DNA from 4 places in the Alsobacter sp. R-9 genome. Region 3 is predicted to be linked to each of the others. Evidence: predicted binding sites of a transcription regulator. Region 3 holds the regulator's gene; each other region holds the start of a gene.

Region 1 (7,251 bases), on a different contig from region 3:
TCCCCGTCGATGCGAGGCACGGGCAGCGTTGGCTGCACGGGAGGCGATGTCAAGGACTATCGTCCTGATAGACGTCGATTCAATTGCGAGTTGAATGATTTGTCGTGCACGCTCGTTCGAGCGGTGGCGACCGCCAAGGCGCCGGCGCGCGCTCGGAGGGGCGCACCCTCGCGCCTGCCCCCCGCGCCACCTCTGCCGGCCGGCGCAGCCGGCCGGCAGAGGTGGTTCAGCCGCTCGGGCCGGGATGACGGTGGTGAGGGGCCGGCGCGGCCCGCCGAACGCCGGCTCAGGACCCCGACGACCACAGCCCGCGCATGCGGGCGGCGACGTCGACGCGCACGGCCGGGGCGGGGCCGGGGCAGGGCGTGCCGGTCCGGGGACGCGCGGCCGGCCACGACTGCGGCTCGAACCGGTCGAGCAGGGCGTGCGGGATGAAGCGCGTGCGCGAGGCGTAGACGTGCCGGTCGCCGCGCGCTGCCTGCCCGTGCACGTAGAAGCGCTGCGGCGTCATCAGATGCAGCTGGTCGCGGGCCCGGGTCATGGCGACGTAGAGCAGGCGCCGCTCTTCCTCGATCTCGGCGTCCGACCCCGTGGCGAGGTCGGAGGGCATGCAGCCGTCGACCGCGTTGAGGAGGAACACGGCCTTCCACTCCTGCCCCTTGGCGGAGTGAATGGTGGAGAGGATGAGGTAGTCCTCGTCCTTCAGCGGCACGCCAGCCTCGTCGCTGGTGGCGTCGGGCGGGTCGAGCGTGAGTTCGGTGAGGAAGCGTTGCCGCGACGGGTAGCCGGCCGCGATCTGCTCCAGTTGCAGGAGGTCGGGCAGGCGCAGCCGCGCATCGTCGTGCAGCCGCTCGAGGTGGGGCTCGTACCACAGGCGCACGCGCTCGAACTCGGCCGGCCAGTCGGAGGCCTGCGCCCGCAGCGCCGCGACGAGCTCTACCGTGGCGGGCCACGCCTCGGCCGCGCGGGCGGGCGGGCTGAAGCCGGCCAGCGCGTCGAGGCTGCCGCCGGCCGCGTCGACGGCGTCGACCACCTTGCCCGCCGTCGTCGGCCCGATGCCGGGCACGAGCTGCAGCAGCCGGAAACCGGCGACGCGGTCACGCGGGTTCTCGGCGAAGCGCAGCACTGCGAGCACGTCCTTCACGTGCGCTGAGTCGAGGAACTTCAGGCCGCCGAACTTCACGAAGGGGATGTTGCGGCGCGTGAGCTCCACCTCCAGCGGTCCGCTGTGGTGCGACGTGCGGAACAGGACCGCCTGCTGCTTGAGGGCAAGCCCGGCCTCGCGGTTCTGCAGGATCATGTCGGCGATGTAGTTCGCCTGCGCCGTCTCGTCCGCCACCGTGACGAGCCGCGGGCGGTCCGTGCCCTCGCGGTCCGACCACAGGTTCTTGGTGAAGCGCTCCCGCGCGAGCCCGATGACGGCGTTGGCCGCGGCGAGGATGGGCTGCGTCGAGCGGTAGTTCTGCTCGAGCGTCACAACTTCGGCGGGCTGCGGGAAGCGGCCCGGGAAGTCGAGGATGTTGCGGACGGTCGCGGCGCGGAACGAGTAGATCGACTGCGCGTCGTCGCCGACCACCGTCAGCCCGCGTCCGTCCGGCTTGAGCGCCAGCAGGATGCGCTCCTGCAGGCGGTTGGTATCCTGGTACTCGTCGACGAGGACGTGGTCGAACGCCGCGCCCACCTCCGCCGCCAGCGAGGGCTCGGCCATCATCTCGGCCCAGTAGAGCAGCAGGTCGTCGTAGTCGAGCACGGCCTGCCGCTGCTTGGCCACGACATAGGCGGCGAAGAGCTGCCGCAGCTCCGCCTCCCAGCCGGCGCACCACGGGAACGCGGTGCCCAGCACCTCGCCGAGCGGCATTTCCGCGTTGACGGCGCGGGAATAGATCGCGAGGCAGGTGCCCTTGGTCGGGAAGCGGCTCTCGGTGCCCGACAGGCCGAGCTCGTGCCGGACCATGTTCATCAGGTCGGCCGAATCCTCCCGGTCGTGGATCGTGAAGGCGGGATCGAGACCGATGCTGCCGGCGTGCTCGCGCAGCAGCCGGGCCCCGACGGCGTGGAACGTGCCCGCCCAGGTGAGGGCGTCGGTCATCACCCTGGCGGCCGGGCCCATGGCCTCGCCCGCGATGCGCTCGATCCGCCGCGTCATCTCCGCCGCCGCGCGGCGCGAGAAGGTGAGGAGCAACATGCGCCGCGGGTCCGCCCCCTCGACGATGAGGGTGGCGACCATGTGGGCGAGCGTGTTGGTCTTGCCCGAGCCGGCGCCGGCGATGACCAGCAGGGGCCCGCCGCCGGAGGCCGCGCGCTCGGCGGCATGCCGCTGCTGCGGGTTGAGCGCGGCGAGATGGGGACGGGCGCCGGCGAGCCGCGAATCGATGGCGTTCATCGCCGCAGGCAACCACGGTTCGCGTTGTGTTCGCAATCGCAGGGTGCGGGGGGAGTGCTCTCGCCCCGTCATCGGGAACGCGGCCCGCGCCGCCCCTCATCCGCCCCTTCGGGGCACCTTCTCCCCGCGATGCGGGGAGAGGGGAAGGAGGCCGACGGCGGGGAGGAGGGAAGGACTGCCCCGCGCCCGTCGGACCACCTGCGGCGAGGCGGCTGCGACGTCGCGACCGCAGGTTTCCGCCCCGCCGGGTCGTCCGACGGGCGGTCTCGTGCGTAGGAGCAGGGTCACTGCGTGGAGCGTCGTTCATGAGCCTTTCTTCCCTTCCGGTCGCCGTGGTCGGGGCCGGCATCGCCGGCCTTGCCGCGGCCCGCCGCCTCGCCGACGCTGGTCGGCCCGTCGTGGTCGTCGACAAGGGGCGCGGGCTCGGGGGCCGCATGGCGACGCGGCGTGTCGAGGGCTTCGCCTTCGACCATGGCGCCCAGTTCTTCCGGGTCCGCGGCCCGGCCATGGGCGCGGCGCTGGCGTCGTGGAGCGCGACGGGCGCGGCGGCGCCGTGGTTCGACGACGCCATGGTCGGCCTGCCGGGCATGACGGCACCAGCCCGGGCCATGGCCGCGGGGCTCGACGTGCGCACCGGCGTCACCGTCTCCGCCCTCTCGCGCGGGGACGAGGGGTGGCGCGTCGCCACGGCCGAGGGCCCGCTGGACCATCCCGCCAACGGGCGCTTCGGTGCCGTCGTGCTCGCCGTGCCGGCGCCGCAGGGCGTGACGCTGGCCGCGAGCGCGGGGATCGCCCTGCCGGCGATGGCGGCAGCGGTTTACGCGCCGTGCTGGGCCCTGATGCTGGGCTTCCTCGCCCGGGTCCAGGGGTTGGCGGACCATCTGGAGGCGCCCCACGAGGCGATCGGCTGGGTGGCCCGCAACGCCAGCAAGCCCGGCCGGGGCGAGGCCGAGGCCGTCGTGGTCCATGCCTCGCCCGCATGGTCGCGCGCCCACCTCGAGCGGCGCCCGGAGGAGATTCCCGCCCTTCTGGCGCCGGCGCTGGCCGCCGTCGGCATCGACGTGGCGGGCGCCGTCCACGTCGCGGCCCATCGCTGGCGCTACGCCCTCGTCGAGCGGGCGGCGGGCGTGCCGTTTCTCCATGACCCCGCCGGACTGTGGGCCTGCGGCGACTGGTGTCTCGGCGGACGCGTCGAGGCGGCCTTCGACAGCGGCCACGCGGCCGGCGGGTCGGTGCTGGAGACGCTGGCGTGAGCCGTGCCGGTGACGAGCGCGCACCCGCCTGCGGCGGCGGCCTGACGGTCTACTACGATGGCTCGTGTCCGCTGTGCCGGGCCGAGATCGGCCATTACCGCCGCGCCGACAGGGACGGCGCGATCACCTTCGAGGACGTGTCGCCCGGAGAGGCCAGGCCCGCCTCCGACCTCGACCGCGAGACCGCGATGGCGCGGTTCCACGTGCGCACGCCGGACGGGAGGCTGCTCTCGGGCGCCGCCGCCTTCGCCGCGCTTTGGCGGAACCTGCCGGGCCCGTGGCCGGTGCTGGGCCGGGTCGCCGGGTGGCCGCCCGTGACCGCGGTGCTGGAGGTCGGCTACCGCCTGCTGCTGCCGGTCCGGCCGGCGTTGTCCCGGCTCGTCGGCCGCTGGCAGGCACGCCGTCAGGGCCGCCAGCGGTAGTGGTAGATCGGAAGGCCGGAGTTGGGGCTGACGCCCTCTCCCTCGCGCACGAAGCCCTCCCGCTCGTAGAAGCGGACGGCGCGGGCATTGTGGACGTTGACGCGGAGGTCGATGCCGCCTGGCGACAGGCGGCGCGCCTCGCCGAGCAGCAGCAGCGCCGTGCCTTCGCCCTTGCGCGCCGCTGCGACGCAGATCTGGTCGAGGAGCCCGGAGCGCGGGTCGATCAGGATGAAGCCGGCGAGCGCGCCTTCGTCGTCGCGGGCGACCCGGGCAAGGCCTCCTGCGGCCATCCAGCCCCCGACATGGCCGCGGAACCACTCACGGCGCGCCGGGAAGTCGATGCCCGGGACGACGCCGGTCCAGCTCTCGACCCACAGGTCGATGACGGCGGGGAGGTCGTCGGAGGCGAGGTTTCCGAAGGTGGTCATGCCGCCAGCCTAGACGAGTCGTTCGGCCAGGACAGGCCGGGACGAACGTTCAGGCGGCGGCGGGCTTGCGGTCGTCGCCCTTGGGCGCCTCGACGGGCACGATCGGCTCGCGGATGGCGAGGCGCAGCTGCGGCACCGAGAGCGGGCGCGAGAAGAGGTAGCCCTGCACGGCGTTGATGCCGAGGTCGCGCATGACGTCGAGCTGGGCGTGGTTCTCGATGCCTTCCGCCACGAGCTCCATGCCGAGGTCCCGCGTCAGCTGCGAGATGCCCTTGATGATGCTGCGCGTGCGGGTGGAGTCCACCACGCGGTGACAGAACTTGCGGTCCACCTTCACCTTCGAGAAGGGGAAGTCGCTGAGGTAGCCGAGCGACGAGAAGCCGGTGCCGAAGTCGTCGAGCGACACGCCGATGCCTTCGGAGCGGAACTCCTCGATGACCGCCAGCACGACCTCGGTGTCCTCGATGAGGACGGACTCGGTGATCTCGAGGTCGAGGCGGTGCGGCGGCAGGCCCGTCTCGGCCAGCGCCTGCTTCACCACGTCGACGATCTCGCGGCCCTTCTTGAACTGCAGCGGCGACAGGTTGACCGCGACGCGGATGTCGGAGGGCCAGGTCGCCGCCTCGGCGCAGGCCGCGCGCATGGCCCAGGCGCCGATCGGCACGATCAGGCCGGTGGCCTCGGCGATCGGGATGAAGTCGCCGGGCGAGATGCGGCCGCGGGTGGGATGGTTCCAGCGCAGCAATGCCTCGCAGCAGATGGTCCGGCCCGAGCGCGGGTCGACGATCGGCTGGTAGACGAGCTCCAGCTCCGAGTGCGTGATCGCCGAGCGCATGTCGTACTCGAGCTCGACGCGGTCGTGGTAGATCTCCGACAGCACCTCGGAATAGGCCACGGCCTGCCCGCGCCCGCTGCTCTTTGCGGAGTAGAGGGCGAGGTCGGCGTTGCGCATCAGCTCGTCGAAGTTGGTGCCGTGCTGCGGCCCGATGGCGAAGCCGATGCTGGCGCCGCAGGTGATTTCCGTCGGGCCCACGTGGTAGGTCTCCGACAGCGCTTGGATGAGCTTGCGCGTCGTCTCGTGCGCCTGGTCCGGGCCCGCGCCACGCAGCGCGATGAGGAACTCGTCGCCGCCGATGCGCGAGATTTCGTGGGGAAGGCCGACCGCCTTCGAGATGCGCCGCGCCGTCTCCTTGAGCACCGCGTCGCCGGCCGGGTGGCCGAGCCGGTCGTTGACGTCCTTGAAGCGGTCGAGGTCGACCGCGACGAGCGCCACGGTGCGGTTGCCGTCGCCCGAAAGCTGCTCGTTGATGTGCTTGATGAAGGCGGTGCGGTTCTTCAGCCCGGTCAGCGCGTCGTAGAGCGCCGCCCGCTCGAGCTCGGCATGGGCCCGGTGGCGCATCACGATGTTCTCGTGGATCGACCGGGACATGTAGATCGTCGAGATGTAGAGCGAGAGGATGAACGCCGCGAGCGTCAGGTGCAGCAGGTCGGCCCGCAGCACGAGCCCGGCCAGGAAGGGCAGGCAGATGGCGCTGATCTGGCCGACGGTGATGGTGGGGCGGCTGGCATTGCGCGACGAGATGCCGGCCATGTAGCCGATGGCGGCGCAACTCGTGAGGATCTCCACCTCCTCGCTGGGGTGGGCGAGCATGGAGTAGGCGCCGACGATGCCGGTGAGGCCCGCGAACATCCAGGCGCCGGCCAGGAACAGGCGCTCCCAGTGACCCAGCGTCGCCATGTCCATGAAGTCGACGTTGGCGGCGCGGAAGCGGGAGATGACGACGCTTCGGGCGAGGCCGATGACGCCGAAAAGCGCCATGAAGATGCCATAGGCCCGCCAGTCCTCGCTGAGGACGGCGGCGACGGCCATGACGCTCATGGCCACCAGCGACGCGGAGAACACCGACTTCGGCGTGCTGTAGAGCGCGCGAACCAGTTCCGCGTAGAGCTTGCCGTCGATCCCGGGTCCGCCTTGCGGAGCCTTCGTCACAGCCGGAGCCTCGAGTTGCAGTTCGGACATCGCCTGGCTAGCCGTTGCATATGTCCGCAGCGTCTACCGCCGAGTCCTAAGAAAGAGCGGCATTTTCCGAATCCCGCTCATGCATCGAATGGCATTCTCGGCCCATGGTAAACCGGGTCTTGGGATGGCGGCCGGGATTTGACGAATGTCGGCAGGCCGCTGCATGCAGAGGTTGCGTAAAGGGCGCCAAGTTCCAGTTTTTGCAACGAAAAGGACGCGCAGGCCGGTGAGCCCCGGAGGCTCCGGCAGGTCGCCCGGAGCGGTCCGGGAGCCTATTCGGCGGGCGCTGAGCGGGGGCGGCGAACGGCGACCGTCTGGCGGTCGGGCATCAGGCCGTAGGTGATGCCCGCGAGGATGCAGGCGGCGCCGAGGAAGATCCAAACGCTCAGCGGCTCGCCGTAGAGCATCCAGCCGATGAGGGCGATGAGCGGCACCCGCAGGAAGTCGAGCGGCACGACCATCGTGGCCTCGCCGATCTGCAGCGCCCGTGACAGGCACACCTGCGAGCCGAGGCCGGCGCAGGCCAGGGCCACCATGGCGACGACCGTGCCGGGGGGCCAGTCACCGGCGAAGGGGAGGTGCCCGCCGATGGCGAAGGCGCCGGCGCCGTAGAAGGCGAGCTGGAGCGCCATCATCCAGAAGATGATGACCACGAGAGGCTGGGTGAGCGTGAGCCGCCGGGTCAGGAGCACCGACAGCCCGAAGCAGAAGGCGGCCGCGAGCGGCAGCAGCGCAGCGAGGTTCA
Region 2 (7,251 bases), on a different contig from region 3:
GCCGACGGCGACGATCCCTCCGAGGCGTGGCGCCCGCCGACGTCCAGCACGCGCGACCAGCGCGGGCCGGACTACAAGGCCTTCACGTCGAAGTTCGACGAGGTCGTCTCCGCCGAGGACCTGTGCGACGCCGACGAGCTGACGCGCCTGCGGGCCTACCTCGACAAGCAGATGAGCCACCTGCAGGGCGTCGTGGCGCGGCTTGCCAACCGGCTGCAGCGCCGCCTGATGGCGCAGCAGAACCGGGCGTGGGAGTTCGACCTCGAGGAAGGCACGCTCGACCCGGTGCGCCTGCCGCGCATCATCATCGATCCCTACCAGCCGCTCTCCTTCAAGCGCGAGAAGGACACCAACTTCCGCGACACGGTGGTGACGCTGCTCATCGACAACTCCGGCTCGATGCGGGGGCGGCCGATCACCGTGGCGGCGACGTGCGGCGACATCCTCGCGCGGACGCTGGAGCGCTGCGGCGTGAAGGTGGAGATTCTCGGCTTCACCACGCGGGCGTGGAAGGGCGGGCAGGCGCGCGAAGCGTGGCTGCAGGCCGGCAAGCCCGGCAATCCCGGCCGCCTCAACGACCTGCGCCACATCGTCTACAAGGCCGCCGACGCGCCGTGGCGCCGCGCGCGCAAGAACCTCGGGCTGATGATGCGCGAGGGCCTGCTCAAGGAGAACATCGACGGCGAGGCGCTGGACTGGGCGCACAAGCGCCTTCTGGCGCGGTCGGAGCAGCGCAAGATCCTGATGATGATCTCCGACGGCGCGCCCGTCGACGATTCCACGTTGTCGGTGAACCCGGGCAACTACCTGGAGCGGCATCTGCGCTGGATCATCGAGGAGATCGAGACGCGCTCCCCCGTCGAGCTCATTGCCATCGGCATCGGCCACGACGTGACGCGCTACTACCGTCGCGCCGTCACCATCGTGGACGCCGAGGAGCTCGGGGGCGCCATGACGGAGAAGCTGGCCGAGCTCTTCGACGACACCGCGCCGGCGCCGGTCGCGGCCCCACGGCGACGGGTGGCCGCGGGTTGAAGCCGCGGACGGGCCCCTCGCGCCGCAACGCCCTTGCCCTTCTCGGCCTCGGCGGGGCCGGGGCCGTCGCCGTCGCGTTCGCCCACGGACGCGCGGCTTCGGAGACCCTCACCGGGATCACGCCGATCGCCGTCCGCAGTTCGCCGATCCGCACGTTCTCGCTGCGCGACGACAGCCTGCGGCGGTTCGGAAGCCTCGACTTCGTCGGCGGCCTCGAGCTCACCTGCAGCGACGAGCGTTTCGGGGGCTGGTCGGGACTCGCCATCACGCCCGACGGCCGGAAGCTCACGACCCTGTCGGACCGTGGGACTTGGATGGCGGCGACCCTGGAGCTGCGGAACGGCGTTCCCGCCCGCGCCACCGATGCGGTGCTGGCGCCGATCCTCGGTCCGGACGGCCGGCCTGTCACGGGCACGCGGCGCTACGATACCGAGAGCCTCGCCATCGCGGGCGGCGTCGCCTATGTCGGCGTCGAACGGACCCACGAGATCCTTCGCTTCGCGCTCGGCCGCGACGGCTTCGCCGCGCGCGCGGAGGTGCTGCCCCGCCTGCCGGGCGCGAACGAGCTGCGCGCGAACCAGAGCTTCGAGTCCGTCGCGATCCTTTCGGCCGGTCCCCACGCGGGCGCGGTCATTGCGATCGCCGAGCGTCCGCCGCGACGCGATCCCGACCGCCCGACGGTTCCCGGCTGGTTCGTGACGGGACCCGGCGGGCAGTTCGAGGTGGTCCGGGAAGGAGCGTTCGACCCGTCCGACGCCACGGTGCTTCCCGATGGCGACCTCGTGATCCTCGAGCGCAGCTTCGCCTGGCTGGACGGCGTGGGCATGCGCATCCGCCGCGTCCCGGCTGCCGAAGTGCGGCCGGGGGCGAGGCTGGTCGGAGAGGAGCTGATCCGCTCCGACATGCGCAACCGGATCGACAACATGGAAGGGATCGCCGCGCACCGGGACAGCGACGGGTCGACCGTGCTGACGCTGATCTCCGACGACAATTTCTCGATGCTGCAGCGGACGCTGCTTCTGCAGTTCCGGATCGTCGGCTGAGACGGTTCAGCCCGCGGGCGTGCCGGCGACCTCGATCGGCCTGACGATGCCGAGGAGAGCCCCGTAGGGCACCAGCGCGAGGAGCGCGATCAGCATCTTCACGGCGAAGTCGCAGATGGCGAGGCTGACCCACAGCGGCATGGTCCAGTGGCCGAGGAAGGCCACCTCGCCCGACATGGCGGCGTCGCCCGCGAAGGCGAGAGAGAAGAAGAGCGCCGTGTCCAGCGCCGAGCCGACGATGCTGCCGACGAGCGGCGCCCGCCACCATTCGCGGCGGCGAAGGCCGTTGAAGACAGTGACGTCCAGCATCTGGCCGACGAGGAAGGCGGTGCCCGAGGCCAGCGCGATCCGTGGCGTGGCGAGCGCGATCGACAGCACCACGGCGACGACGAACCCGACGGCCACGAGGCGGCGGGCCATGCCGACCCCGTAGCGACGGTTCGTGAGGTCGGTCACGAGGAACGACACCGGATAGGTGAAGGCGCCCCAGGTGAGGTAGTCCGCGAGCCCCCAGTACGGAAAAGGGTGCTGCACGAGGACGTTCGATGCGACGACGACGAGCGTCATCGCCAGCACGGGCAGGGCGAGGGCCCTGGTCATCGCCATGGTCATGGGTGCACCCGGAGGCTGTCTCGGACACCGGAAACAAAAAACCCCGCCGCGAGGCGAGGTTTCGTCGTCCGGCGAGGACGCTGGAAGATTACTGGGCAGCCGCCTTCTTGGCGATCTCGCGCTTCAGCTCGCGCGCGCCCTGCGACAGCTCGTCCTCCGAGGCCTTCGCGAGGAAGGCGTCGAGGCCGCCACGATGCTCGACCGAGCGCAGCGCGTTGGCCGACACACGCAGGCGAACGGAGCGCTGCAGCGCGTCCGACTGCAGCGTCACATTGAACAGGTTCGGCAGGAAGCGCCGCTTCGTCTTGCGGTTCGAGTGGCTCACCAGATGACCCACCTGAACGCCCTTGCCGGTCAACTCGCACCGACGCGCCATGGCTCAACGTCCTTATCTTGCTCGGGATGCCCCGGAAATCCATGGACCGGCGCATGGTGGAGACCGCTTTCGTCCAGAAAGACGGAAGGCGGCCAAGGCCGCCCGCACCACGCAGCAATCGATCGTCGCGGCTCTATAGTCGAGGGGTCCGGCAGCGTCAAGTCGGCGCGGGGCGCGCGAATCAGTCACAATGCCGGCCACGAATCCGCCGGGGTTGCCCGCTTGGCTCCCGGGTCGCACGCACTACCATACGATCGGCACGGGCAACGGCTCAACGGATGGACATGGCGAAGGACACTGGCCGCGGACCGGACAGCCGGCGGACATGGCGCCGCGGCGCGATCGCCGTCGTGGCCGGTGCCGTCTTCGCCGCGGGCGCGGCCCGGGCCGACCAGATCGACATCTCCTACGACCTGAGCCTCGCCGGCCTGCCGATCGGCACGGCGACGCTCGGAGGGACGGTGAACCGCGACAACTACAAGATCGATGTCCGCGCGAAGATGACCGGGCTTGCCGGCATGATCACCGGCGGGCGCGGCGCAGGGTCGTCGTCCGGCGGCACGGCCGGCGGCCGGCCGGTGCCATCGTCCTACGCGCTGGTCTCCACCGGCTCGAACGGCACCTACAGCGTCCGCATGGCGCTTGCCTCGGGCACGGTGGCGGCCCTCGAGATCAAGCCGCCGCTCGACGAGAAGATCGACCGCGTGCCTTTGCAGGACCAGCACAAGCGCAACGTGGTCGACCCCGTCAGCGCCCTGCTGATGCCCGTCGCCCGCAGCGGCCCCCTCCTGGACCCCGCCTCCTGCAACCGCACCATCCCGGTGTTCGACGGCGCCGGCCGGTTCGACGTTGAGCTGACGTACGCGTCTAGGGAGACGATCGACATTCCGGGCTACAAGGGTCCGGTCATCGTCTGCGCGGCCCGCTACACGCCCATCGCCGGGCACCGCACCAACCGCAAGTCGACGCAGTTCATGGCGGACAACCGGGACATGGAGACGTGGCTCGCCCCCGTCGACAACGCCAGGATGCTCGTGCCCGTGAAGATCTCCGTGAAGACGATGGTCGGCACCACCGTCATCGAGGCGAACAAGTTCTCGACGACGCGTTCCACGGCGTCGACCACGGCGCCCGACGCCGGCCGCAGCGCTCCCGCCGGCGCGAACTGACCTCGTTGCGGATATCCCGGCGACCGGGCCCGCGCTGTCTCCCTTCGGTCCCCACCCTGTCCCGAACCGGGACGAGTTCGTGAGCGGTTTCTCGCGAAGAATGCGACAGCGACCAGCCCGGGATGGCGGGTCACTGCCCCGGGACGGCTGCTTCCGCCCCTTGAACGGCCGCGCGAAGCAAGCCCGTCGCGATTCGTGCATCTCGCGTTCACCGTGCGGCTCCTTCGTTAATGCGTGCGACGGCGGCGTCGGACCGGCCGGTCATCTCCGGTTCACGGGCCGGTGACGCCCAAGCTGTCCCTCGATCGTCCCGGCAGGGCCCGAGTCGTCCCGGATGGTCCGGCGAGTCGAGCCGAGTCGAAGGCCGGCGTCCGGCGGCCCCTGGCGAGTCTTCGTCGCCCGGCGGCGGTGTGTTCGACTCGCGGGTGCCATGGTGGAACATCCGCTCTTCGTCACCATATCTTGTGGTGAACGGAACAAGACTCGGAGCGAGTCAGCGATTCGCCCCGGATTCGTTCCCGCCGCGTTCCGCACGTAAACCATTGCCGGCGGCCCAGCGCGGCGTGGTAGACAGAGCGGCGGTCCGCGCCGCGCCCTGCGCCGTCGGCGCGTGAAGAAGGTCCCGATGCTCCCCCGTTCTCTTCCAGCCTCCATCAGGGCCCGGGGCGTGACGGCCGTCCTCGGGCCGACCAACACCGGCAAGACGCACCTCGCCATCGAGCGGATGATCGGCCACGGCTCCGGCCTCATCGGCCTGCCGCTGCGCCTGCTGGCTCGGGAGGTCTACCAGCGCGTCGTGGACCGCGTGGGTGCCGATGCCGTCGCGCTTGTCACCGGCGAGGAGAAGATCAAGCCGGCGGGCGCCCGGTTCTGGGTGGCCACCGTCGAAGCCATGCCGCGCGACCTCGAGGTGCCGTTCGTCGCCATCGACGAAATCCAGCTCGCGGCGGATCGCGACCGCGGGCACGTCTTCACGGACCGGCTGCTGAACATGCGCGGACGGGCGGAGACGCTGCTCATTGGCGCCGCCACCATGAAGCCGCTGATCGAGCAGCTTCTGCCCGGCGTCAGCGTGGTCTCGCGTCCGCGGCTTTCGACACTGCGCTTTGCCGGCGAGAAGAAGATCACCCGTCTGCCTCGCCGCTCGGCCATCGTCGCCTTCTCGGCCGATGAGGTCTACGCCATCGCGGAGCTGATCCGCCGCCAGTGCGGCGGGGCCGCGGTCGTGCTCGGCGCGCTGTCGCCGCGCACGCGGAACGCGCAGGTGGCGCTCTACCAGTCCGGCGACGTCGACTACCTGATCGCCACCGACGCGATCGGCATGGGGCTGAACCTCGACCTCGAGCACGTTGCCTTCGCCGCCGACCGCAAGTTCGACGGCGCCATGCACCGCCGGCTCACTCCCGCCGAGTTCGGACAGATCGCCGGCCGCGCCGGCCGCCACCTGCGCGACGGAACGTTTGGCACCACCGGGCGTTGCGAGCCGTTCGATCCCGAACTGGTCCGCCAGCTGGAGGACCATACGTTCGATCCCGTGCAGATCCTGCAATGGCGGAACCCCGACCTCGACTTCGGCAGTCTGCCGCGGCTGATCGCGTCGCTCGAACGGACGCCGGAGGAGGCGGGGCTGACCCGTGCCATCGCGGCAGACGACGTCGTGGCGCTGGACATCACCGCGCGGGATCCGGAGCTGCGCGGCTACGCCACGACGCCGAAGGCCGTCGAGCGGCTGTGGGAGGTGTGCCAGGTGCCGGACTACCGGAAGGTGGCACCACAGGCGCATGCCGACCTCGTGGCCACGCTCTACCGGCAGTTGATGCGCGACGGGCGCCTTGGGACGGACTGGTTCGCCCGGCAGGTGGCCGAGGTCGACCGCACCGACGGCGACATCGACACCCTCTCCAACCGCATCGCCCAGGTGCGGACCTGGACCTTCGTGGCCAACCGTCCGGACTGGCTTCGTGATCCGGAGCATTGGCAGGGCGTCACCCGTCAGGTAGAGGACAGGCTGTCCGACGCTCTTCACGAGCGACTGGCACAACGGTTCGTGGATCGGCGCACCAGCGTGTTGATGCGCCGCCTAAGAGAAAACGCGATGCTCGAGGCTGAAATCACGGCGGCGGGGGACGTGCTCGTCGAGGGCCACCACGTGGGCCGGCTGCAGGGGTTCCAGTTCGCGCCCGACCCGCAGGCGGGCGGGCCGGACGCCAAGGCCCTGCGCAATGCCGCCCTGAAGGCGCTGGCCGGCGAGATCGACGCGCGCGCCGCGCGCCTGTCGGGCTCGGGCGACGACGCTTTCGTCCTGTCGAACGACGGGGCCATCCGGTGGCAGGGCGAGGTGGTCGCCAAGCTTGGCGCCGGCGACAAGCTGCTCGAGCCGCGGGTGCGCCTGCTGGCCGACGAGCAACTGACCGGCGGATCGCGCGAACTCGTCCAGAACCGGCTCGACCTGTGGCTCAAGGCGCATGTCGAGAAGCTGCTCGGCCCGCTCCTGAAGCTCGAGAATCCCGAGTCTCTCGCCGGCATCGCCCGCGGGCTCGGCTTCCAGATTGCCGAGGCGCTGGGCGTGCTCGAGCGGTCGCGCGTCGCCGAGGAGGTCAAGTCGCTCGACCAGGAGGCGCGCTCGGCGCTGCGCACGCTGGGCGTGCGCTTCGGCGCCTACCACCTCATCGTGCCGGCGCTGCTGAAGCCGGCGCCGCGTGGCCTCGCCTCGCAGCTGTGGGCCCTGAAGCACGGCGGCCCCGAGGTGAAGGGCCTCGACGACATCCTGCATCTCGCGGCCTCGGGCCGCACGTCCATCCCGGTCGACAAGGACGTCCACAAGGGCCTCTACCGCGCGGCCGGCTTCCGGGTGTGCGGGGAGCGCGCGGTCCGCGTCGACATCCTGGAGCGGCTCGCCGACCTCATCCGGCCCGCGATCCATTTCCGCCCGGGCGTGACGCCCGGTACGGCGCCCGCCGGCGCGGCCGATGGCGAGGGTTTCGTCGTGACCACGGCGATGACCTCTCTGTGCGGC
Region 3 (7,251 bases):
CAATGTCCGCGTGCGGCGCTATGGTGGACGCAACGTTCCCTATGGCGAGGCTGCCGAATGACCACGCTCCCGCAGATGCCGTCCATGCGCCTCGACGGCCGCCGCGCACTCGTCACCGGCGGAGGGCGCGGAATCGGCCTCGCGTCTGCGACCGCGCTGGCGGGGGCGGGCGCCCATGTCGTGCTCGCCGCCCGCAGCACGGCGGAGATCGAGGCCGCCGCAGCGGCGATGCGGGCAGGAGGATGGTCGGCCGAGGCGCTGACGATCGACCTCCTCGACGTCGAGCGCGCCGGCGCGGCCCTCGAAGCCACGGGGCCCTTCCACATCCTCGTCAACAACGCCGGCACGAACCGGCCGCTGCCGATGGCCGACACGACGCCCGAGGACTTCGACGTCGTCGTCGACCTCAATGTCAGGTCGGCCTATTTCGTGGCCCGCGCCGTGGTCCGCGGCATGCTCGGGGCGGGGCTCAAGGGCTCGATCATCAACTTGTCCTCCCAGATGGGGCACGTCGGAGGGGCGGGGCGCACGGTCTACTGCGCCTCCAAGCACGCCATCGAGGGCATGACGAAGGCGCTGGCGGTCGAACTCGGGCCGGCCGGCATCCGCGTCAACACCATCTGCCCGACCTTCATCGTGACGGAGATGACCCGCGGCTTCCTGGAAGACGAGACGTTTCTTCGTCATGTGATGTCCAAGATCAAGCTCGGTCGGCTCGGTACGGTCGAGGACATCATGGGCCCCGTTCTGTTTCTCGCCTCTGACGCGTCGGCGCTCGTGACGGGCTCCGCGCTGATGGTGGACGGCGGCTGGACCGCCGACTGAAGAAGCGTCGACGGGCGTCCCCAGCATCCGCGCTGCGCGATCGACAAAGCCCTGCCGGAAAAAACCTGCAACCAAAGGTCACGGCTGCGGCGGCATGACGCTTGCCGTCGAGGCGAGGTCCGCTAATTTATCGTTCGATAAACGAGGATGACAGCGCGGCCGTGGGCCGCGGCGGAGGAGGGCGCCATGGCGGACAAGGTCATCAGGCTCGATCATCGCCGGGGAAACCTCGCGGCCTGCGGGCTGGACGAGATGCTGGAGCGCGCCCGGGCCCTTCAGCCGGCGCTCAAGGAACGCGCCGCCCGCACGGAGGAGTTGCGCCGGCTGCCGCCGGAGACGGAGCGCGACCTGCACGACAGCGGCCTGTTCCGGATCCTGCAGCCGCGCCGCATAGGCGGCCCGGAACTCGACTACGTGGCGCTGGTGGACGTCGCCGACGTCCTCGCGCAGGCCGATGCCTCGGTCGCGTGGAATGTGGCGAACCTCGGCAGCCACCACTGGATGCTCGGGATGTTCGAGAAGGAGGCGCAGGATCTCGTCTGGAACGAGGATCCGGACGCCCTGATTGCGTCGTCCTTCATCTTCCCGGCGGGGAAAGCCCGTCGGGCCCCGGGCGGCTACGTCATCTCAGGACGTTGGCCGTTCTCGTCGGGCGTCGATCCCAGCGAGTGGAACATGCTGGCGGGAATCGTGGCGCCGAACGACGAGACGGAGGCGCCGGAGTACCGGATCTTTCTCGTTCACCGGCGCGACTACAGGATCATCGAGACCTGGAACGCGATGGGACTGCGCGGCACCGGCTCGCAGGACGTGGAGATCGCCGACCTCTTCGTCCCCGAGGCGATGACGCTGGCCGTGTCGGCGCTGAGGGGCGGGGCGACGCCGGGGAGCGCCGTGAACCCCGGTCCGCTCTACCGCCTGCCGGTCTTCGCCCTCTTTCCGTACGTGCTCTCGGGCATCGCGCTCGGCAACGCGCAGGGCTGTCTCGACGATTACCTCTCCATCGCGCGAAAGCGGGTGTCGACCTACAACGGCGCCCAGCTCGGGGAATTCCAGTCCACGCAGATCCGGGTCGCGATGGCGGCCGCCAAGATCGACGCCGCACGGCTGCTCATGCGCCGCACCTGCATCGATGCGATGGACGACGCAGCACGCGGTCGGGTTCCGCCGCTGGAGGAGAAGGTGCGCTACCGCCGGGACGGCGCCTTCAGCGTCAATCTCTGCACGGAAGCCGTGGACCTGGTGTTCGGCGCGGCCGGCGCCGGCGGCCTGTCGATGAAGGGCGCGTTGCAGCGGCAGTTCCGCGACGCGCATGCGGTCAACGCGCACATCGCCTTCAGCTTCGACGCCGCGGGCGCCAACTATGGCCGGGTCGCCCTCGGCCTGCCGTCCGAAAACCCGACCCTCTGAGGCGAGCCATGTCAGCATCCGCTTCGGCGCCTGCCGCCGTGCCGCCCGCGCCGTCCTTCGACCCGCGCGACTTCCGGCGTGCCCTCGGGCACTACGGGACGGGGGTGACCATCGTCACGGCGAGGGGGGCCGACGGTCGCATTGCCGGCCTCACCTGCAACTCCTTCGCGTCGGTGTCCCTCAATCCGCCCCTCGTGCTGTGGAGCCTGCTCATCCACTCGCCGAGCCTGAAGGTGTTCCAGGAGGCCAGCCACTTCGCGGTCAACGTGCTTGCCGAAGACCAGCAGGAGCTTGCCGGCGTGTTCGCCCGCTCCGGGGTCGACAAGTTCGAGGGGGTGCCGTGGTCTGACGGCCTCGGCGGCGCCCCCGTGCTGGACGCTGTCGCGGCGACGTTCGAGTGCCGCAACGCCTACCGCTACTACGGCGGTGATCACATCATCTTCATGGGAGAGGTCGAGCGCTATGCAAAGCGGGACGTCGAGCCGCTGCTCTTCGTGAAGGGACGGTTCGGAACGTTCGCCGATGCCGGCTGACCTCGCGCCCGCGTCGACGAACGTCGGTTCGGGCGCACGTCCGCGACGGATGTCCGCCGAACGGCGGCGCGCCGACATCGTGGCAAGGGCGGCGGTGGTGTTTGCCGAGCACGGATTCGGCACCGGAACGCGCGAACTTGCCGCCGCCATCGGCGTCACGCAGCCGCTGCTCTACCGGTACTTTCCCAGCAAGGACGACCTCGTCCGCGAGGTCTACGAGCATGTGTACCTGCGACGCTGGGACCCCGGCTGGGAGGACATGATCAGCGACCGATCCGTGGCGCTGCGCCAGCGCCTCGTGGCGTTCTACGAGGCCTATACGGCCACGATCTTTTCCCGCGACTGGATCAGGATCTACCTCCTCGCCGGCCTCGCGGGGATCGACCTCAACCGGCGCTACATCGGCCAGGTCGAGGAGCGCCTCCTCGGGCCGATCGCCCGGGAGACGCGCAGCGACCTCGGCCGACCCGACCGTCCGCCGACCGCGTCGGAACTCGAGCATGTCTGGCTGCTGCACGGCGGCATCTTCTATTCCGGCGTGCGGGTCCATGTGTTCGGACAAACCCCGCACGTCCCCACGGCCCAACTGGTTTCGGAGGCCGTGGACACATTCCTCGCCGGTGCGCGACGGCAGTTTGCTGCCGACTGACCGCGGTCTCGGCGAACGCCCGGCATCGCCCCGAGTCAGTACCGGCGCAGAAGGCTGACCAGCTTGCCCTGGATGCGCACGCGGTCAGGCCCGAGGACCCGCGTCTCGTAGGCCGGATTGGCCGCTTCCAGCGCAATCGAGGAGCCGCGGCGGCGCAGGCGCTTGAGGGTCGCCTCCTCGTCGTCGATCAGGGCGACGACGATGTCGCCCGTGTCCGCGCTGTCCTGGCGGCGGATCACCACGGTGTCGCCGTCGAGGATGCCAGCCTCGACCATCGAATCACCGCGCACCTCGAGGGCGAAATGGTCGCCGGTGCCGAGCATGTCCGGCGGCATCGCGATCGTGTGGCTCCGGGACTGGATGGCCGAGATCGGCGTGCCGGCCGCGATGCGGCCCATGACGGGAATGGAGACGGGGGAGTCGGCCTCCCCATGTGATGCGGTGACCTTCGGCCTGATCTTGCCGAGATTCCCCTCGATCACGCTCGGCTGGAAACGTCCGCGCGGAACCCCGTTCGGCACCGACTGCTCGGGAAGCTTGACCACCTCGATCGCTCGCGCGCGGTTCGGCAGTCGCCGGATGAACCCGCGCTCCTCGAGAGCCATGATGAGCCGGTGGATCCCTGACTTGGACTTGAGGTCGAGCGCCTCCTTCATCTCGTCGAAGGAGGGCGGCACCCCGTCCTCGCGCAGCCGCTCGTGGATCAGGAGAAGGAGTTCATGCTGCTTCCGGGTGAGCATCCGCGTTCGGCCTCGCTAGGGTGGTCGAGCCGACATCCGACTCGCCGCAAACAAACCACGAACAAAACATACATGTTCGCGCTGTGTTCGGCAATCGTGCGCTTGCGCTCTCGCTAGAAGCGCAGGATGCGACAGGCCTCGCCGGCCTTCGCGGCCGGGGCGTGGGGCGGGCGGATGATCAGCGCCTGGGCCTGTGCCAGGAGACGCAGCATGGAACTGTCCTGCCGGCCGAACGGCGTGGCGACCCGCCGGCCGTCCGGACCTTCCGAGATGCTCGCGCGGAGGTAATCCTGGCGCATGTCGTTCGCCGGCAGGTCCGCACCGAGGATCGCGGCCTCCGACCGGTCCGCCCCGGCATCCGCATCTCCGGCGAGAGCCCGCAGGAGCGGCAGCAGGAAGAGCTGGGCGCACACGATCGAGGAGACCGGGTTCCCCGGTAGCCCGAGGATGCCCATGGTCCCCAGCTGGCCGAAGATCAGCGGCTTGCCCGGCCGCATGGCGATGCGCCAGAAGCCGAGCGTCATGCCGCGTTGTGTGAGCGCCGACTGGACGAGATCGTGGTCGCCGACCGACGCGCCGCCGAGGGTGACGAGAACGTCGGCGCGCGCCGCCTCTGCAGCGGTGATCGCGGCCGCCAGCGACGCGAAATCGTCCGTGGCGATGCCGAGGTCGATCGGCTCCCCGCCGGCCTCCACCACCATGCCGGCGACCGCATACACGTTGGACGCGACGATCTGGTCGGGCCGCATGGCTTCGCCCGGCCGCACAAGCTCGTCGCCCGTCGCCAGGACCGCGACACGCGGGCGACGGCGCACCGGGACCGTGGCATGACCCATCGCGGCCGCGAGGGCCTGGGAGCGGGGTGTCATCCTGTGGCCCGCGGGGATCAGTTCCTCGCCTGCGCGGAAATCGAGCCCCGCCGGACGGACGAAGCGGCCGGCCGGCTCGGTCGTCCGAGCGACGATGGTGCCGTTCTCCGCGTCGGCGTTCTCCTGGATCAGCACCGTGTCGGCTCCCTCGGGAACGGGTGCGCCGGTGAAGATCCGGACCGCCTCGCCGGGGCCGACCCGGCCGGCGAAAGCGTGGCCCGCCGGCGCCGTTCCGATCACAGAAAGACGGGCGCCGGGGGCCGCCACGTCGGCGGCGCGCACGGCGTAACCGTCCATGGCGGAGGCGGGGAAGGGGGGCTGCGTCCTGAGCGCCGCGAGCGGCGTGGCCAGCGTGCGCCCCGCGGCCGCACCGATCGGGACCGTCTCGCTCTCCAGCGGCCGTCGCGCGAAATCGAGGACCATCCGCAGGGCGTCGTCGACCGAAAGGAGGGACATGGCAGGATCCGGCAGGCTTCTCGTGTCCGGGACAGGATGCGCAGAGCCGCGCCTGCGGTCCAGACGCTCCAGTGTCAGGGCTGCCCCTCGGCCCGGAAGGAGCCGGACTTGCCGCCGTCCTTCGCCAGCAGGCGGATGCCCTCGATCCGCATGCCGCGGTCGGCGGCCTTCACCATGTCGTAGATGGTCAGGCAGGCGACGGAGACGGCCGTCAGCGCCTCCATCTCGACGCCGGTCTGTCCGGAGACCCGCACGGTGGCCGTCACACGGATGCCGGGCAGCGTGTCGTCGGGCTCGAGCTCGACGGCGACCTTGCTCAGCAGCAGCGGATGGCAGAGCGGGATCAACTCGTGCGTGCGCTTCGAGGCCATGATGCCGGCGATGCGCGCAACACCGAGGACGTCGCCCTTCTTGGCGTTGCCCTCGCGGATGAGCGCCAGCGTCGCCGGCATCATCACCACCACGCCTTCGGCCACGGCCGTGCGATGGGTGACAGCCTTCTCGGACACGTCGACCATGGCGGCGGCGCCGCTCGCGTCGATGTGGGTGAGCCGGCTCATGCGACGGACCGTTCCGCTCCGGCGCCGAAAAGGAGGGCGCGTGTTGCCGCGGCGACGTCGTCCTGCCGCATCAGGCTTTCGCCGACGAGGAACGTGTCGATCCGATGCCGGGACAACCGCTCGATGTCGGCGTGGGTCGCGATGCCGCTCTCGCCGACGATGATCCGGTCGGCCGGGATGAGCGGCGCCAGCGCCTCGCTCACGGCCAGCGACGTCTCGAAGGTCCGCAGGTTGCGGTTGTTGATGCCCACGAGCTGCGTGCCCAGCGGCAGAGCGCGTTCCAGCTCCGCGCGGTCATGCACCTCGACCAGCACGTCCATGTCGAGGGCGTGGGCCGTGTCCGTCAGCAGCTTCGCATCCGCGTCGCTCAGGCTCGCCATGATGACGAGGATGCAGTCGGCGCCCCAGGCGCGGGCCTCGAACACCTGGTAGGGCTCGAACAGGAAGTCCTTGCGCAGCGTCGGAAGCGACGTCGCCTCGCGGGCCGCGACGAGGAATTCGGGCGCGCCCTGGAACGACGGCTCGTCGGTGAGCACCGAGAGGCAGGACGCGCCGCCCGCCTCGTAGGCGCGCGCGAGCGCCGGCGGGTCGAAGTCGGCGCGGATCAGGCCCTTGGACGGGCTTGCCTTCTTGATCTCGGCGATCAGCGCAGGGCGCCCCTCCGCCAGGTGCGCCCGGATGGCGCGTGCGAAGCCGCGGGGAGGGGGTGCTTCGGCCGCGCGGCGCTCGATCTCAGCCTGGGACACGCGCGCCTTCGCCGCGGCGATCTCCTCGCGCTTGTAGGCTTCGATGCGGGCCAGGATGTCCGCCATGCGTCACCTGTTGGAGACGAGGACGAGCCGGTCGAGCACGCCCTGCGCGGCGCCGCTGTCGACCGCGTGCGCGGCGAGCTCGGCACCATGGCGCAGCGTCTCGGCCTTGCCGGCCACCACCAGCGCGGCGGCGGCGTTGATGACGGCGATGTCGCGGTAGGCGGTCTTCTCGCCCGCCAGCACCTTGCGCAGCGCCGCGGCATTGACCTCGGCTTCGCCGCCCTTCAGGTCCTCGGGCTGGGAGCGCTGCAGGCCGGCATCCTCGGGCGTGATGACGAAGCGGCGAACCTTGCCGTTCTCCAGCGCCGCGACCGCCGTCTCGCCCGTCGTCGTGATCTCGTCGAGGCCGTCGCGGCCATACACGACCCAGACCTTCTCCGAACCGAGCGCGCCCAGG
Region 4 (7,251 bases), on a different contig from region 3:
CCCGTGGTGTCGGAGGATGCGTCCGAGGGTTGTGCCCGGCCGGTTCGCGTCGTCGGCCCGACCTACGGCGAACCGGTCCTATGCCGGAAGTGACGGCTCGGCGCCGTCCTGTCCTTCCGCGGCAAACAGCGGCCCGAAGCTGAGACGGTGGTAAGGGCAGGGTCCGACCGCGCGGATTGCCGCGCGATGCGCAGCCGTCGCGTACCCGGCATGCCGTTCGAATCCGTAGTCCGGATAGTGCCGGCCGAGCCGAGCCATCAGCCTGTCGCGGGTCACCTTCGCGACGATCGAAGCTGCCGCGATGGACGCGACCCGGGCATCGCCGCCGACGACGGCTTCGCCCGGAACGGGGCAGGCGGGCACGTCCCGCCCGTCGACCAGCAGGAACAGCGGCGGTCGGCGGAGCCCTGCCACGGCACGGCGCATCGCTTCGAGCGTCGCCGCGCGGATGTTGATCGCGTCGATCCGGCTCGCCGGCACGGACGCTACGGCGACGTCGGACGTCGCCATGATCACGTCAAACAGTTGCTCCCGCCGCTCGGCCGTCAGGGCCTTTGAATCGTCGAGGCCGGTCGGCAGGCGATCGGGATCGAGGATGACGGCGGCCGCGACGACCGGTCCCGCCAAAGGCCCGCGTCCCACCTCGTCGATGCCCGCCACGGGCACATGCCCGGACCGGATCAGCGCCGCTTCGCGCGCGAAGTCCGGTCCGCTGCGGACGGTGATCGAGGAGGCTGCGGAGCGGGCGATTCGGGCCATGTCCCATGGTCACCACCCGCGGCGCCGCCGCAAGTCCGGTCCGCCGGCCCCCCGCCCTGTCCTGTTCCGTGGAGTTCCGCCCACAAACGCACCTTGGTGGCCTTCGGAAGATCCTGCCAGGGGATTCCGATGATCGCGGCCTCCATCGCGTGCAGCGCGTTGAGGCTGGTCCGCGGATCGGCGAACCGCAGGCGAGCGAAGGCGGCCACGGCACCGAGGGCCCGCAACTCCTCCTCGCTCGTGATCCCCACCTCGTTCAATCGGCGCTCCATCACCGGGCCGAGGTTGCGCATGTCCGCGATCCGGCCCATGGCTCAGCCCGCCGGCGGCGGCAGAACGAGCCGCCCTTCCCCGTCGAAGGGCCAGAACGGGTTGTGCGCCACCTCCCAGACATGGCCGTCGGGATCGGCGACGAAGGCGATGGTGCCGCCCCACTCGGCCGTCGCCGCTGCCTTCACCAGCGTGGCGCCGGCCGCGAGGAAGACGTCGACCGCACGTTGGACGGCATCCTGCGTGGCGACGTTGTAGGCCAGCGTCACGGCCGGACCCGTCGGCGGAACGGAGGCCCCGGTATCCCGCGCCAGTGCATCCCGCCCGTAAAGCGACAGGATGGTCCCGCCGCAATCGAAGAAGGCGACGGTGGGCTGGCTGTCGGCCGAGGCGCGCCATCCCAGGGCCTCGTAGAAGAGCCGGGCACGGGCAACGTCGGCGACGGCCAGCGTCACGAGGTGGAGGCGCGGCGGCAGCGCAGCGGGTGCGGGATCGGCGGAGCGGGCCATGGCGGCCTCCTCGGTGGTGGCGGACGGCCCCGGTGAAGCGGGGGCCATCCGCCCGATTCAGAACAGGGACAGCTGGCGGCCTCCAGGACCGGGCGAGACGAACAGGTCCGTCCTCAACTTGAGACGGCGCCGGTTGAAGCCGAGGCGCTGCGCGGCGATCTCGAACCGGCGGCCGATCATCCAGGCATAGGGCCCGTCACCCGTCATGCGTTCCCCCCACTTCGCGTCGTAGTCCTTCCCCCCTCGCGTCGAGCGAATGAGGGACAGGACGTGCCGAAGCTTGTCGGGATGATGCTCCAGAAGCCACTCCCGGACGAGGTCGCGCACCTCGAGCGGCAGGCGCAGCAGCACATAGCCCGCCTCGCGGGCGCCGGCCTCCCACGCTGCCTCGAGGATGCGCTCGAGTTCCGGATCGTTCACGGCGGGGATGACAGGCGCGACCATGACCGACGCCGGAATGCCGGCCTGGGCCAGCTGACGGATGGCCTCGAGCCGCCGGTGCGGCGCGCTGGCGCGCGGCTCCATCGACCGGGCGAGGCGACCGTCCAGCGTCGTCACCGACAGGGCGACCTTCACCAGCCCCTTCTCCGCCATGGGGCCGAGGATGTCGATGTCGCGGGTGACGAGCGCCGACTTCGTGACGATCCCGACCGGGTGGTTGGTCCGCGCCAGCACCTCCAGCACCTGCCGCATGACGCGGTGCTCGCGCTCGATGGGCTGGTAGGGGTCGGTGTTCGTGCCGATGGCAATGGTACGCGGCACGTAGTCCTCGGCCGCCAGTTCGCGCTCAAGCAACTGCGCGGCACCGGCCTTGACGAACAGCTTCGTCTCGAAGTCGAGCCCCGGCGACAGGCCCATGTAGGCGTGGGTCGGCCGAGCGAAGCAGTAGACGCAGCCGTGCTCGCAGCCGCGGTACGGGTTGATCGAGCGGTCGAACGAGATGTCCGGCGATTCGTTGCGGATGATGATCGACTTCGGCTTCTCCGTCGTCACCTCGGTGCGCAGCGGCGGCAGTTCGGCGGCGCTGCCCCAGCCGTCGTCGGCACTCTCCCGCGCCACCGGCTCGAAGCGGCCGCTGCGGTTGGTCGCCGTGCCGCGACCGCGGCGGCGCTGCGGGTCGACGAGGTCGGCGACGCAGGACCGACCGTCGCCGACCTGGAAGTTCGTGGCGGCGCCCTGGCCTGGGCACCCGAGCCGGCCGGCGGGGGCGGCAGCCGGTTTGACCGAGGCCATCGAGCGAGTCTCCTTCTGGAACATAAGAAGAACAGATCACTCTCCAACGCCGTTGGCAAGGCCGCGTTCCCTTCTTGTTCACAACGCGGCGTCGCACCCCCGCGCGCGGATGTTGCACTGCAGCGTAAGCTCTGCCTGACTAGGGACGATGATCAGTGCCCTCATCCGGGTCCCGCGCGAGGACCCCGCCCTCCTCGACACGCTGGCAGCTCTCGTGCCCGCCGTGGCGGACGGGCTGCTGCGCGATGCCGTGCTCCTCGCGGACCAGGAGACCGACTACCTGCGCACGGTGGCGGATGCCTCGGGCTGCATGGTCGTGGCCGAGGGCCAAGGCAACCTGCGGTCAGGCGCGGCGGCGGCGCGGGCGCCATGGCTGATGGTGCTCGAGGCCGGGTTGGTGCCGGGCGGCCCGTGGATCGAGGACATCGCCGACGCCGTCCGCGACCGAGAGGTCGCCGTCTTTACCCTGCGGGCGCGCCGGGGCCCGGGGCCGGCGCTGCGTGCCGCCGCGCTCAACGTGATGGCCGGGGTCGTCGGCATCGCCCACCCGGACCTCGGCCTCGTCCTCCCGCGCGAATGCATCGAGGCCGGCGAGCGCCTGCCGCGGGTCAGGCGCCTCGGGAGCGTCCTGCACGACCGGCGCGGAGCGCCGGCGCGCTCATAGGCGGGTCGTGCTCTGGAACGTGTTGCACTGGCGCATGTCGCCGGTGCGAAGCCCCGTCATCAGCCAGCGCACCCGCTGCTCCGAAGAGCCGTGGGTGAAGCTGTCGGGCACCACACGGCCGCTCGACTGCCGCTGCAGCCGGTCGTCGCCGATCGCCGTGGCGGCGTTGACGGCGTCACGCACGTCCTTCTCGTCGATGTTCGAGTGGCGGGCGTTCATCTTGTTGGCCCAGACGCCGGCGAGGCAGTCGGCCATCAGCTCGACGCGAACGGAGAGCGCGTTGGCCTCCGCCCGGTCCGAGGCCCGCGCCTGCGCCTGCTGCACCTTGGGCAGGATGCCGAGCAGGTTCTCGATATGGTGGCCCACCTCGTGGGCGATGACGTAGGCGTAGGCGAAGTCGCCGCCGCCGCCGAAGCGCCGCTTCATGTCCTCGAAGAACGAGGTGTCGAGGTACACACGCCGGTCGCGCGGGCAGTAGAACGGCCCCATGGCCGACTGGGCGCCGCCGCATGCCGATTGCGTGTAGCCCGAGAAGAGCACCAGCTTGGGCACCTCGTAGCGCAGGTTCGCCTGCTGCGGCAGCACCTGCGACCAGACGTCCTCGGTTTCTCCGAGCACCTTGGCCACGAACACGCCGACGTCGTCGCTTGGCGGCGCCGTGTTGCGCGGCTGGGCCTGCTGCTGCTGGACGGATGGACCGCGCCCGCCGGCCACCATCTCCGCGCCGCCGATGAGGATGGCCGGGTTGATGCCGAGCGCCCAGCCGAGGATGCCGAGCACGACGATTGTGCCGATGCCGAGCCGGCCGCCCCCGCCGCCGAGGCCGAACCCGCTGCCGCCGCCCCCGTAGCCACCGCCCTGGCCGCGGCGGTCCTCCACGTTCTCGGACGTCCTGAGGTCGTCGTACCGCATGGGCTCCCCCCGTCGCCGTCGCGATGGCCGCGCTCTGCCTCCATCAATGCCGCGCCGGCGCTGCGGTTGCAACGGCATGGCGACGCACCCGGCGCCGCAGGGGGGCGCCGGGTGCGGTCGGATCGGGGCCCGGTGGAGGGCTACTCCGCGGCTTCCTTGACAGGCTGCGGCGGGGTCCAGCGCAGGATCGGCGCGCGCGCGGCGCGCGTCTCGTCGAGGCGCCGGCGCGGCGCGAGGCGCGGCGCCTGGGTGAAGCGGGCCGTGTCGCCGTCGCGCACGGAGAAGGCGAGATCGCGCAGCGTCGCGATGAAAAGGTCCAGCGACGCCTTGGATTCGCTCTCCGTCGGCTCGATCAGCATGGCGCCGTGCACGACGAGCGGGAAGTACACCGTCATCGGGTGGTAGCCCTCGTCGATCATCGCCTTGGCGAAATCGAGGGTGGTGACGCCGGTGTTCTTCAGCCACGTGTCGTCGAAGAGCGCCTCGTGCATGCAGACCCGGTCGCCGAAGGGCTGGGACATGACGTCGCGCAGGCCCGCGCGGACGTAGTTGGCGTTGAGCACCGCGTCCTCGGACGCCTGCCGCAGCCCGTCCGCCCCGTGCGAGAGCATGTAGGCGAGCGCCCGCACGAACATGCCCATCTGCCCGTGGAACGCCGTGAGCCGGCCGAACGGATGGGCATCACCCGCCTCAGCGGCGTGCTCGACGAGGGCGAAGCGGTCGCCGTCGCGGCGCAGGAAGGGCACCGGAGCGTAGGGCGCGAGCCGCGACGACAGCACCACCGGCCCCGCGCCCGGCCCGCCCCCGCCATGCGGCGTGGAGAAGGTCTTGTGCAGGTTGATGTGCATGGCGTCGACGCCGAGGTCGCCCGGGCGCGTCTTGCCGACGATGGCGTTGAAGTTGGCGCCGTCGCAGTAGAAGTAGGCGCCGGCCTCGTGCATCGCGTCGGCGATGGCGACGACGTCCGGCTCGAACAACCCGCAGGTGTTGGGGTTGGTCAGCATGATCGCCGCGACCTCGGGGCCCAGCAGGGCCTTCACCGCGGCAGGGTCCACGGTGCCGTCCTCGCGGGCAGGGACCGGGCGGACCTCGAAGCCGATCAGCGCGGCTGTGGCGGGGTTGGTGCCGTGGGCGCTGTCGGGCACCAGCACGACGCGCCGCGTGGCGCCCTCGCCGCGCGCCTCGATGGCGGCCTTGATCGCCATCATGCCGCACAGTTCGCCGTGTGCGCCCGCCTTCGGCGACAGCGCGACGGCGTCCATGCCGGTGAGCGTCGCCAGCCAGTGGGCGAGCGTCTGCATCAGGTCGAGCGCGCCCTGCACGGTCGAGACCGGCTGCAGCGGGTGGACGTCACCGATGCCCGGGAGGCGGGCCATCTTCTCGTTCAGGCGCGGGTTGTGCTTCATCGTGCACGAGCCGAGCGGGAAGAGCCCGGTGTCGATGCCGTAGTTCTTCTGCGACAGGCGCACGAAGTGGCGCATCGTCTCCGGCTCGGACAGGCCCGGAAGGCCGATGGGCGCCTTGCGCTGCAGCGTCCCGAGGCGCGGTGCGAAGGCCTCCGGCTCGTCGAGGTCGACGCCGGTCACGTCGGCGCGGCCGATTTCGAAGAGCAGCGGCTCCTCCTGCATCAGCGCGCGGTTGCCGGTGAAGGTCGCGACGTCGCCGCTGCCCGCGTCACCCGGCGTGGTGGGGCGTCCCTGGCGGTTCAGCATCACAGCACCTCCTTCAGGCCCGCGACGAGCGCGGCACGGTCGTCATCGGTGTTCACCTCCGTCGAGGCGACGATCATGAGGTCGTCGAGCCCCTGCCCCGGCAGCAGGCGCGACACGGGCACGCCGGCGAGGATGCGGCGTGCCGCCAGGTCCTCCACCACCTCGGCGGCGGGGCGGGACAGGCGCACCGTGAACTCGTTGAAGAACGAGCCGTTGAGCACCTGCGCGCCGCGCACGCCAGAGAGGCCGTCGGCCAGCTTCACCGCGTTGGCGTGGTTGATGCGCGCGAGCCGGGTGAGACCGGCCTCCCCGAGCAGCGTCATGTGGATGGTGAAGGCGAGGCAGCACAGCCCCGAGTTGGTGCAGATGTTGGAGGTCGCCTTGTCGCGGCGGATGTGCTGCTCGCGGGTGGAGAGCGTCAGCACGAAGCCCCGCTGGCCGTCGGCGTCCACCGTCTCGCCGCACAGGCGGCCCGGCATCTGGCGCACGTGCTTCGAGCGCGCCGCGAACAGGCCCACATAGGGCCCGCCGAAAGACAGCGCGTTGCCGATGGACTGGCCCTCGCCCACGACGATGTCGGCGCCCATGGCGCCGGGCGCCTCCACGAGGCCGAGCGACACGACCTCGGTGAACACGGCGATCAGCAGCGCCCCGCGGGCGTGGCAGGCGTCGGCCACGGCACGCAGGTCGCGCAGGTTGCCGAAGACGTCCGGCGTCTGCACGACGACGCAGGACGTCTGGTCGTCGATGCGGGCGATCAGGTCCTCGGCCGCCGTCACGTCCGGCGCCAGCGCGTCCACGGTGTCGCCGGCCATGTGCGAGAGCGTGCGCACCACGTCGGCGTAGTGGGGATGCAGGCCGCCCGACAGCACCGCCTTGCGGCGGCGGGTGACGCGGTGGGCCATGAGCACCGCCTCGCCGCAGGCGGTGGAGCCGTCGTACATCGAGGCGTTGGCCACCTCCATGCCGGTGAGCGCCGCGACCTGGGTCTGGAACTCGAACAGGTACTGGAGCGTGCCCTGCGCGATCTCCGGCTGGTAGGGCGTGTAGCTCGTGAGGAACTCGGAACGCTGGATCAGGTGGTCGACCGTCGCCGGCACGTGGTGCTTGTAGGCGCCGGCGCCGACGAAGAAAGGCACCGAGCCGGCCGGCACGTTTCGGGCGGCCATGGCGCCGAGGATGCGCTCGACCT

The links. Region 3 encodes LexA, which represses DNA repair genes until DNA is damaged. Its sites were predicted from a motif close to TGTTCNNNNTGTGTTCNG; they were not measured.
Region 1: the regulator LexA is predicted to act here: its motif matches at 2,400-2,417, upstream of ACX9GQ_RS16355 (ATP-dependent helicase).
Region 2: the regulator LexA is predicted to act here: its motif matches at 4,749-4,766, upstream of ACX9GQ_RS16180 (helicase-related protein).
Region 4: the regulator LexA is predicted to act here: its motif matches at 2,788-2,805, upstream of ACX9GQ_RS08335 (PA0069 family radical SAM protein).

The regions. Positions count from the first base shown of each region.
Region 1 is NZ_JBTSWJ010000010.1:29,469-36,719, reverse strand. It holds gene ACX9GQ_RS16355 (ATP-dependent helicase) at 287-2,383, opposite strand; gene ACX9GQ_RS16350 (NAD(P)/FAD-dependent oxidoreductase) at 2,689-3,636, shown strand; gene ACX9GQ_RS16345 (thiol-disulfide oxidoreductase DCC family protein) at 3,633-4,058, shown strand; gene ACX9GQ_RS16340 (GNAT family N-acetyltransferase) at 4,040-4,486, opposite strand; gene ACX9GQ_RS16335 (putative bifunctional diguanylate cyclase/phosphodiesterase) at 4,536-6,506, opposite strand; gene ACX9GQ_RS16330 (DMT family transporter) at 6,779-7,251, opposite strand, start outside.
Region 2 is NZ_JBTSWJ010000009.1:230,506-237,756, forward strand. It holds gene cobT (cobaltochelatase subunit CobT) at 1-1,035, shown strand, start outside; gene ACX9GQ_RS16160 (esterase-like activity of phytase family protein) at 1,032-2,078, shown strand; gene ACX9GQ_RS16165 (queuosine precursor transporter) at 2,085-2,690, opposite strand; gene rpmB (50S ribosomal protein L28) at 2,779-3,066, opposite strand; gene ACX9GQ_RS16175 (DUF3108 domain-containing protein) at 3,351-4,235, shown strand; gene ACX9GQ_RS16180 (helicase-related protein) at 4,861-7,251, shown strand, end outside.
Region 3 is NZ_JBTSWJ010000002.1:578,139-585,389, reverse strand. It holds gene hisD (histidinol dehydrogenase) at 1-61, shown strand, start outside; gene ACX9GQ_RS05460 (SDR family NAD(P)-dependent oxidoreductase) at 58-825, shown strand; gene ACX9GQ_RS05455 (acyl-CoA dehydrogenase family protein) at 1,078-2,235, shown strand; gene ACX9GQ_RS05450 (flavin reductase family protein) at 2,244-2,768, shown strand; gene ACX9GQ_RS05445 (TetR/AcrR family transcriptional regulator) at 2,758-3,417, shown strand; gene lexA (transcriptional repressor LexA) at 3,453-4,157, opposite strand; gene ACX9GQ_RS05435 (molybdopterin molybdotransferase MoeA) at 4,271-5,482, opposite strand; gene moaC (cyclic pyranopterin monophosphate synthase MoaC) at 5,557-6,042, opposite strand; gene trpC (indole-3-glycerol phosphate synthase TrpC) at 6,039-6,854, opposite strand; gene trpD (anthranilate phosphoribosyltransferase) at 6,858-7,251, opposite strand, start outside.
Region 4 is NZ_JBTSWJ010000004.1:67,332-74,582, forward strand. It holds gene ACX9GQ_RS08315 (hypothetical protein) at 1-93, shown strand, start outside; gene ACX9GQ_RS08320 (ribonuclease HII) at 79-759, opposite strand; gene ACX9GQ_RS08325 (TfoX/Sxy family protein) at 681-1,070, opposite strand; gene ACX9GQ_RS08330 (VOC family protein) at 1,074-1,538, opposite strand; gene ACX9GQ_RS08335 (PA0069 family radical SAM protein) at 1,596-2,771, opposite strand; gene ACX9GQ_RS08340 (hypothetical protein) at 2,920-3,435, shown strand; gene ypfJ (KPN_02809 family neutral zinc metallopeptidase) at 3,430-4,347, opposite strand; gene gcvPB (aminomethyl-transferring glycine dehydrogenase subunit GcvPB) at 4,488-6,059, opposite strand; gene gcvPA (aminomethyl-transferring glycine dehydrogenase subunit GcvPA) at 6,059-7,251, opposite strand, start outside.